DNA from 3 places in the Kribbella sp. VKM Ac-2566 genome. Region 1 is predicted to be linked to each of the others. Evidence: predicted binding sites of a transcription regulator. Region 1 holds the regulator's gene; each other region holds the start of a gene.
What was found. The regulator HrcA, encoded in region 1, represses chaperone genes, less so after heat shock. The targets are predictions, from matches to a motif close to TTGGCACTCGNNNNNNNCGAGTGCCAA.
Positions count from the first base shown of each region.

Region 1 (3,274 bases):
ACCGCCGCCGGGGCCGACCTCGCCCTGACCGGACAGCTGCACCCGCGTGCCGGTGTCGACGCCGCCGGGGATCTTCACGGTGACGGTACGGCGGGAGCGCACGCGCCCGTCGCCAGAGCACTCGACGCACGGGCTCGGGATCGTGGTGCCGTAGCCGCGGCAGTTCGGGCAGGGGCGCATCGTCCGCACCTCGCCGAGGAACGACCGCTGCGTGTGCGTGACCTCGCCACGCCCGTGGCAGATCTCGCAGGTGACCGGCTCGGAGCCGGCCGCCGCGCCGGACCCGCTACAGGTCGGGCACAGTACGGCGGTGTCGACCTTGAGCTCCCGCGTCGTGCCGAACGCCGCCTCGGCCAGGTCGATCCGCAGCGGGATCAGCGCGTCCTGACCGCGCCGGGTCCGCGGCCGCGGCCCGCGGGTGGCTCCGCCGGTCTGGCCGAAGAACGCGTCCATGATGTCGGTGAACGTGAACGCCTGGCCGAAGCCGGCGCCGCCCGGTCCACCGGCCGCGGAGGCGAACGGGTCGCCGCCGAGGTCGTGCATCTGCCGCTTCTGCGGGTCGCTGAGCACCTGGAATGCGCGCCCGATCTCCTGGAACTTCTGGTGCGCGTCCTCGGAGTCGTTCACGTCCGGGTGGTACTGGCGTGCCAGCTTGCGGTACGCCTTCTTGATCTCGTCCGCTGAAGCGTCACGGCTGACACCTAGGACGGCGTAGTAATCGGTGCTCATACTCCAGACCAGGGGTTGTCTTGATTAGGATTCGGCCAGGATCTGGCTGACGTAACGCGCGACGGCGCGCACTGCGCCCATCGTGCTCGGATAGTCCATGTGGGTCGGTCCGACGATGCCGAGGGTGGCGAGCGCCTCCGACTGCGACCCGTACCCGGTCGCGACCACCGACGTGGTGGCCAGCTCCTCGAACGGGTTCTCGTGACCGATGCGAACAGTCAGCGTCTGCGGATTGGTCGCTTCACCGAGCAACTTGAGGAGGATGACGTGCTCCTCGAGCGCCTCCAGCACCGGCTTGACGTTCCGCTCGAAGTCGTCGCCGTACCGGGTCAGGTTGGCCGCGCCGCCGACGGCGATCCGCTGCTCGCCGACCTCGTCGGTGAACGCCTCCAGCAAGGTGGTGACGATCGCCGCGACCAGTGACCGGTCGGCCGGCGCGAACTGCTCCGGCACGCCGGCCAGGGACGTCGTCGCGTCGGTCAGCCGCTGCCCGGCGAGCGCAGTGTTCAACCGGGACCGCAGGTCCGCGATCAGTTGCTCGTCGACATCGTGCGGGTGCTCGACGAGCCGTTGCTCGACCCGGCCGTTGCTGGTGATCAGCACCAGCAGCAACCGCCGGGGGCTCATCGTGACGACCTCGATGTGCCGGACGCTCGACCGGTTCAGCGACGGGTACTGCACGACGGCGACCTGGCGGGTGATCTGGGCGAGCAGCCGGACGGTACGGCGGACGACGTCGTCCAGGTCGACCGCTCCGGCCAGGAACGACGTGATCGCCTTCTTCTCGGCGCTCGACAGCGTCTTGACCGTGCTCAGCTTGTCGACGAACAGCCGGTAGCCCGCGTCGGTCGGGATCCGGCCGGCGCTGGTGTGCGGCTGGGTGATGTACCCCTCCTCCTCCAGCGCAGCCATGTCGTTACGCACGGTGGCCGGGGAGACGCCGAGGTTGTGCCGGTCGACCAATGTCTTCGAGCCGACCGGCTCATGAGTGGCCACGTAGTCCTCGACGATGGCGCGGAGCACATCCAGCTTGCGTTCGTCGAGCACGCGCACCACCCTCTCCGACTGTCCTGGCACTCAATCGCTCGGAGTGCCAGTCTAGGCGGTCTCGGGCGACGCTCCCAACGGAACGGGCGCGGGACGTGCCACAGTGCTCGCCACATCCACCGGCTGATCCTGTACGGCGGCCTCCAGCAACGACTCCAGTACGTCGAGCACGTGGTAGGCCAGCGCGCCGTCGGCCCGGTGCGGTTCACCGTTGCGGATCGCCCGGGCCATGTCCGCAACACCGACCCCGCGACCCGCACCCGCGTACCCGCCGGCGACCGGCACCTCGGTCCACTCGCGCTGCGCGGCGGTCGCGATCTCGACCGTGCCGTCGAACCCGTTCGGGTCCGGCACCGACAGGCTGCCCTCTGTCCCGTGCACCTCGATCCGCGGCAACCGCGCCGCCCACACGTCGAACGACATCAGCACCGTGGTCAACGCACCGGACTCGTGCTCCAGTACGCCGGTGACGTGCGTCGGCACCTCGACGGGGAACGTTGTACCGGCTCGCGGACCGGTGTGGATCCGGCGCTCCTGCTTCGACTGGCCGGCTCGCGCGGTGACCCGGCGTACCGGACCGAGGAGGGTGACCAGGCTGGTCACGTAGTACGGCCCCATGTCGAGGACCGGGCCGCCGCCGGGCTGGTAGTAGAACTCCGGCGCCGGGTGCCAAAGCTCGTGGCCGGGCGTGACGAACGACGCGGTCGCGGCATGCGGTACGCCGATGTCGCCGCGGTCGATCACCGCACGAGCGGTCTGCGTACCGGTACCGAGGACGGTGTCGGGCGCACAGCCGACGCGGACGTTGTTCGCGGCGGCGTACTTGAGCAGCGGCTCCGCCTCGGCGCGGTCGACGGCGAGCGGCTTCTCGCCGTACACGTGCTTGCCGGCTTCCATCGCGGCCTGGTGCACCGGTGCGTGCGCAGCCGGGATCGTCAGATTGACGACAATCTCAATGTCGTCAGCCGCGTACAGCTGCTCCGGCGAGACCGCGCGGATGGCCGGGTTCTTGTCGGCAATCGTTTGAGCACGCGCCAGGTCCAGGTCGGCGACGGCGACGACGTCGACGCCGGGGAGCTTGCCGAGGTGGTCCAGGTAGGTGCCGGAGATAACACCCGTGCCGACAATGCCGACGCGTGTCACCGGCCCACTCACTTGCTCGCCCACAGCAGACCCCTTTCGATGATCGTGCGGACCTCGGGCGTCTCCAGGTCGTCGAGCTTGTGGCCGACCGTGCAGACGAAGACCTTGCCCTCGCCCCAGGTGCGGGTCCAGACGGCCGGCATCACAGCGCCCTCGATCCACGGGTAGTCCGGGTGCGACTCGAACGTCGTCGTCGCGAGGACGGTGTTCGTCGGGTCGTAGTGGATGTAGTACTGCTCGGTGTGCACGTCGAAGTGCGTGATGCCCTCGACGATCGGGTGATCGGCCTGCTCGGGCACCACCTCGACGCGGTAGTCGGTGAACCCGTGCGGGTGCGAGATGAACTGCCCGCCGG
Region 1 is NZ_SODT01000008.1:863,599-866,872, forward strand. Features, by position in the region: gene dnaJ (molecular chaperone DnaJ) at 1-729, opposite strand, end outside; gene hrcA (heat-inducible transcriptional repressor HrcA) at 754-1,776, opposite strand; gene EV647_RS07040 (Gfo/Idh/MocA family protein) at 1,828-2,943, opposite strand; gene EV647_RS07045 (ThuA domain-containing protein) at 2,928-3,274, opposite strand, start outside.

Region 2 (3,274 bases), on a different contig from region 1:
GGGATCGCGTCGTGCGGGATGCCGGGCGCGACCTTCACGCACGCAGTCCGCTGCAGGAGCTGGGTGACGAAGGACCATGGCGGTGAGTACGCGTTGTGGTCGAACACCCGCCGTCCATCGGCCCGGCGCGCGGGGTCTGCGAAAACCACGTCGTACGGCGTGAGGTCGGTGGACTCGGCTTCGCCTACCAGTACCTCGCCGGACAGCCCCAGTGCGGACAGGTTGGCGCGGGCGGTGGCTGCCGTCTCTGGATCGCGTTCGACTCCGGTGACGTGCAGTCCGGCGCGTGCGGCGCTGATGAGGTCGCCGCCAATTCCGCATCCCAGATCGACCACGCGGGCGCCGGGCAGGGTGGCTGCGAGGCGTGCGGCTCGGTGGGTGCTGACCGTGGTGCGGGTGGCTTGCTCAAGGCCGTCTGGGGTGAAGTACATGCGTTCTGCGTCCGGTCCGAACTTGGCGACGGCGCGGTGGCGTAGTGAGGCTTGGGTGACCGCAGTCGTGACAAGCGGTGCGTCGTACCGGCGTCTGAGCTTCTCGACGAGCTGGAGCTCGTTGCCAGGGCGGTACTCGGCGCAGGCAGCAGCCAGTACCTCAGCGCCCGGACCCTCGAGCAGCGCGGTGACACTCACCCCGCAACTTTAGAGGGGGCTCGAACAGCTCCTGCTCCAGCTGCGGGTTGCCATCGAGTACAGCCGCCAGTTCATCGCGGAGCGGGTCTTCGGGCCGTAGATGCCGTCCACTACCAGGTGGTGCTTGCGCTGGACGGTCTTGACGACCGCGCGGGTGTTGCTGCCGTAGATGCCGTCGACGGCGAGCTTGGAGCCGTAGCAGAAGTTCAGGTTGCGCTGGAGGACCTGGATCGCGGTCTCCGGGTCACCTGTCCGGCTGGTGCCGCGGTACGGGTCGTCGCCGTACATCAGGTTGCAGGTGGTGCTGGTGCTGCCCAGGATCGACGGCATCGGGATGCCCCAGCTGCGGTTCACCGGCACGAGGCGCGCGGACCTGCACTGCGGCAGAGCGGCTGCTGCTTTCAGCTCGGCGGCCGCCGCGTCGTGGGCGACAGGCTGGTCGGCCGGCGCCTTGGCCGCCGGCGCTTCGGAGACCGGCGCTGTGGACACCGGCGCTGCGGCGGGTGGTGACGGGTCCTTCGACGCGTTGGCGGCGACGGCGCCAACGGCGACCGCGCCGATGGCGGCCAGTAGCGCGATCGTCCGTCCGGACGGCTTCGGCAGCGCCGGTAACTTGAACGCCATGGCCCCTCCTCTGATCGCTCTGAGAGAACGGTCGCACGTGCCGGCGGGTCCGGCCCAGCGTTCGGCCACATTCCGTACCCGCCCGATCACCGGGTTGCCGAGATTGTTTGGCACTCGAGTTGACCGAGTGCTAATCGCGGCCTAGATTCGGTGTTGGCACTCTCGGTGTGAGTGTGCCAACGGTCCGGCCTCCTGACCCCCGCGACGGCAGGGGAGCGCGACCACATGTCACAGACAAGCGAATTCGACCGTGGAGGTCAGCAAGTGTCGGTCACGATCAAGCCGCTCGAGGACCGTGTCCTCGTCGCGCCGCTCGAAGCCGAGCAGACCACGAAGTCCGGCCTGGTGATCCCGGACACCGCCAAGGAGAAGCCGCAGGAGGGCGAGATCCTCGCCGTCGGCCCGGGCCGGATCGACGACAACGGCAACCGCGTCCCGCTGGACGTCAGCGTCGGCGACAAGGTCATCTACTCCAAGTACGGCGGCACCGAGGTCAAGTACGACGGTCAGGACTACCTGATCCTGGGCGCCCGCGACATCCTCGCAGTCGTCAGCAAGTGACGAACGCCCGCTGTTCCTGACTGACACCGCCCCGGAGCCTCTGGCGCCGGGGCGGAGTGGGTCCGGGACAGCGGGCCTCGCTCCTGCAACGAGAGACATACGGAAAAGGACTGGTTTTCTTCATGCCGAAGATCCTCGAGTTCGACGAGAACGCGCGGCGCGCGCTGGAGCGTGGCGTCGACAAGCTCGCGAACACGGTGAAGGTGACGCTGGGCCCGAAGGGCCGCTACGTCGTCCTGGACAAGAAGTGGGGCGCCCCGACCATCACCAACGACGGTGTGACCGTCGCCCGTGAGGTCGAGCTGGACGACCCGTTCGAGAACCTTGGTGCGCAGCTGACCAAGGAGGTCGCCACCAAGACCAACGACATCGCCGGTGACGGCACCACCACCGCGACGGTGCTGGCGCAGGCTCTGGTGCACGAGGGCCTGCGGGCGGTCGCCGCCGGCGCCAACCCGATGGGCCTCAAGCGCGGTATCGAGGCGGCCGTCGAGGCCGTGTCGGCCAAGCTGGTCGAGACCGCGCGGCCGGTGGACGACAAGGGCGACATGGCCCACGTCGCCACCATCTCCGCCCGGGACGCCGAGATCGGCGGCCTGATCGCGGACGCGTTCGACAAGGTGGGCAAGGACGGTGTGATCACCGTCGAGGAGTCGAACACCTTCGGGACCGAGCTCGAGTTCACCGAGGGTATGCAGTTCGACAAGGGCTACATCTCGCCGTACTTCATCACCGACGCCGAGGCCGGCGAAGCGGTGCTGGAGGACCCGTACATCCTGATCCACCAGGGCAAGATCTCCGCGATCGCGGACCTGCTGCCGCTGCTGGAGAAGGTCGTGCAGTCCGGCAAGGCGCTGCTGATCATCGCCGAGGACGTCGAGGCCGAGGCGCTGTCGACCCTGGTGGTCAACAAGATCCGCGGCAACTTCACCTCGGTCGCCGTCAAGGCGCCGGGCTTCGGTGACCGCCGCAAGGCGATGCTGGAGGACCTGGCCGCGCTCACCGGCGCGCAGGTCGTCGCCCCCGAGGTCGGGCTGAAGCTCGACCAGGTCGGCCTCGAGGTGCTCGGTTCGGCACGCCGGATCGTGGTCTCGAAGGACAACACGACCGTCGTCGAGGGCACCGGCAAGGCCGAGGACATCGAGGGCCGGGTCAGCCAGATCAAGTCCGAGATCGAGCGCACCGACTCCGACTGGGACCGCGAGAAGCTGCAGGAGCGGCTGGCCAAGCTGGCCGGCGGCGTCTGCGTCATCAAGGTCGGCGCGGCCACCGAGGTCGAGCTGAAGGAGAAGAAGCACCGGATCGAGGACGCGGTGTCCGCGACCCGGGCCGCGATCGAGGAGGGCATCGTCGCGGGTGGCGGTTCCGCACTCGTGCACGCGTCCACCGTGCTGGACAAGGACCTCGAGCTCGACGGTGACGAGGCCACCGGTGTCCGGATCGTCCGCAAGGCGGTCGTC
Region 2 is NZ_SODT01000012.1:554,380-557,653, forward strand. Features, by position in the region: gene EV647_RS29765 (methyltransferase domain-containing protein) at 1-629, opposite strand, end outside; gene EV647_RS29770 (peptidoglycan-binding protein) at 639-1,253, opposite strand; gene groES (co-chaperone GroES) at 1,518-1,814, shown strand; gene groL (chaperonin GroEL) at 1,937-3,274, shown strand, end outside.
Region 2: groES (co-chaperone GroES) is a predicted target of HrcA. The motif match lies at 1,361-1,387, and genes of this name have one in related genera.

Region 3 (3,274 bases), on a different contig from region 1:
ATGCGCCTGGTCGGCTTCGGCCACGCAGCCATCGCCATCCCGGCCGCCTGGCCGACCAACAAGAGCAGCTGCGGCACGCCGTACCAGGACACCGTTCAGATAGACGATCCCAGCGCAGTGCACCTCTGTAAGTCGGATCGGCCGAAGGGTGTCGAGAGCGTGCAGCTGACCGGTGTGCCGCCGAGCCTCGGCTACCACGCCGACGAGACGATCCTGGTCGACGGGGTGCGGGCTGAGCGTCAGCGAACGAGCTGCATGGGCGGCTGGCAGGGCACCAGGGTGTGCATCGGCGCCGTGGGTATTCCGTCGCTCAAGGTGTGGTTCTACGCCGAGTCGTCCACGAGCGCCGAGGACGTCGATCGGATCCTGGACCGGATCCAGATCCTGCGGGACCGGTCCGGTGTTCCCAGCTACTCGTCTCTCGGAGGCGCGCCAACGGGACCGCTCGCACGCAGCTACACGCCTTTGCTGACGGCCGCGGGACTGAAGGTGCAGTACAAGCGGGTGATGTCGCCCAGCTATCCGGACGGCACCATCCTCGGCGTCTCGCCCGCTGTCGGGACGCTGCTGCCCGTCGGCTCGACGGTGACGGTGACGGTTGCGGGCTGAGGAAAGTGTCGGTGGGGCCGCCTAGCGTGCTGGGTATGGACGTGCAGGCGGTGGTGAAGGTGATGGCGGGGTTGCCGGGCGCCGAGGAGCAGGAGGGGTGGGCGGGGCAGCCGGTCTTCAAGGTCCGCAACAAGAGCTTCGCGTACCTGTCCGAGGACCAGACCCGCCTGCACCTGAAGGCACTCCGCGAGGAGCAGGAGGCGCTCGTCGCGGAGAACCCCGAGGTCTACGCCCCGTCCTGGGCGAGCGGCCGCTTTGCCTGGCTCCTCATCCAGGTAGACCTCGCCGACGAGGAAGAGCTCCGCGAACTGGTCACAGAAGCCTGGCGCCTCACCGCCCCGAAGTACCTGATCGCCCAGCTAACCAGCTGAACCACGGCGGACCAGCACCCACTGCGGGCTGGTGCGGCTGACTTCGGTGAAGCCGGCGTCGAGGTAGACGGACAGCGGGCCGCGATACAAGTCGGCGGACGGGATGCGGCCGGCGATCGTGGTGTCGACGGCGCAGGCCTCGACCGTGCGGGCGCCGTGGGAGCGGGCCAGGTCGAGGGCGCCGTGGACCAGCTCTCCGGCGATGCCCTGGCGGCGGTGCCCTACCGGTACGACGAAGCACGTGATCACCCAGGCGTCCGGGTGGTCCGTGCGCCAGTTGGGTGAGGCGAGCACCCGCGGGTACGACGTACGCGGTCCGACGGCGCACCAGCCGACCGGGGCGTTCCCGTCGTACGCGAGAACGCCGGGCGGTTGCTCGTCGTCGCAGACCTGACTCCTGAGGGCCTCGCGGTTGTTCTCCGGGCTGCTGCCGGACCACGCCTTGCCGCGGAGGCGGAAGTACTGGCAGAAGCAGCGGGACGGGTCGCCGCGCTCGCCCATGACGGTCGCGACGTCGGGCCAGGAGTCCGGTCCGGCCGGGCGTACGTGCACCATAGGAGCACCGTAGCCCGGGGGCTGGCTTGCACTCGATTGGGTCGAGTGCTAATACTTGGTTAGCACTCCATGGGTGAGAGTGATAATGCTCGCGCCCGGTGGAGTGTGCAAGAAGACGGCCTCGATGAGGTGCCGGAGCGCGGCGGGACATGAGCGTCGCGGGTCGGTGCCGTCCGTCGCGGGCATCCCGGCCGGCTGAACCACCAATGACTCGACGCGGGAGGACTCGCGGAGAATGCCCAAGCTGATTGCTTTCGATGAAGAGGCGCGCCGCGGCCTCGAGCGGGGAATGAACACCCTCGCCGACGCCGTCAAGGTGACGCTCGGCCCGAAGGGCCGCAACGTCGTTCTGGAGAAGAAGTGGGGCGCCCCCACGATCACCAACGACGGCGTCTCCATCGCCAAGGAGATCGAGCTCGAGGACCCGTACGAGAAGATCGGGGCCGAGCTCGTCAAGGAAGTTGCCAAGAAGACCGACGACGTCGCGGGTGACGGTACGACCACCGCCACCGTGCTGGCTCAGGCTCTCGTCCGCGAGGGGCTGCGCAACGTCGCCGCCGGCGCCAACCCGATGGGCCTGAAGAAGGGCATCGAGAAGGCGACCGAGGCCGTCAGCGAGCAGTTGCTGGCGCTGGCCAAGCCGGTCGAGACCCGCGAGCAGATCGCGGCGACCGCGTCCATCTCGGCCGCGGACACCCAGGTCGGCTCGATCATCGCCGAGGCGATGGACAAGGTCGGCAAGGAAGGTGTCATCACCGTCGAGGAGAGCAACACCTTCGGCCTCGAGCTCGAGCTCACCGAGGGTATGCGCTTCGACAAGGGCTACATCTCGCCGTACTTCGTGACCGACACGGACCGGATGGAGGCCGTCCTCGACGACCCGTACATCCTGGTCGTGAACAGCAAGATCGGCAGCATCAAGGACCTGGTCCCGGTGCTGGAGAAGGTCATGCAGACCGGCAAGCCGCTGGCGATCATCGCCGAGGACGTCGAGGGCGAAGCCCTGGCCACCCTGGTCGTGAACAAGATCAAGGGCACCTTCAAGGCCGTCGCCGTCAAGGCGCCGGGCTTCGGTGACCGCCGCAAGGCCATGCTGGTCGACATCGCCGTCCTCACCGGCGGCGAGGTGATCTCCGAGGAGGTCGGCCTCAAGCTCGACACCGTCGACCTGGAGCTGCTCGGCCAGGCCCGCAAGATCGTCGTCACCAAGGACGAGACGACCATCGTCGAGGGCTCGGGCGACGCGGACCAGATCACCGGCCGGGTGAACCAGATCCGTGCCGAGATCGAGAAGTCGGACTCCGACTACGACCGCGAGAAGCTGCAGGAGCGCCTGGCCAAGCTGGCCGGCGGTGTTGCGGTCATCAAGGTCGGCGCGGCCACCGAGGTCGAGCTGAAGGAGCGCAAGCACCGCATCGAGGACGCCGTTCGCAACGCGAAGGCGGCCGTCGAGGAGGGCATCGTCGCCGGTGGCGGCGTGGCCCTGCTGCAGGCGTCCGTGGTGGCGTTCGAGAAGCTGGAGCTCGACGGTGACGAGGCGACCGGTGCGGAGATCGTGCGCAAGGCCGTCGAGGCGCCGCTGAAGCAGATCGCAGTGAACGCCGGCCTCGAGGGCGGCGTCGTGGTGGAGAAGGTTCGCAACCTCGAGCCGGGTCACGGTCTGAACGCCGCGACCGGTGAGTACGTCGACCTGATCGCCACCGGCATCATCGACCCGGCCAAGGTAACGCGCTCGGCGC
Region 3 is NZ_SODT01000012.1:595,402-598,675, forward strand. Features, by position in the region: gene EV647_RS29975 (PASTA domain-containing protein) at 1-609, shown strand, start outside; gene EV647_RS29980 (MmcQ/YjbR family DNA-binding protein) at 645-980, shown strand; gene EV647_RS29985 (GNAT family N-acetyltransferase) at 969-1,535, opposite strand; gene groL (chaperonin GroEL) at 1,771-3,274, shown strand, end outside.
Region 3: groL (chaperonin GroEL) is a predicted target of HrcA. The motif match lies at 1,561-1,587, and genes of this name have one in related genera.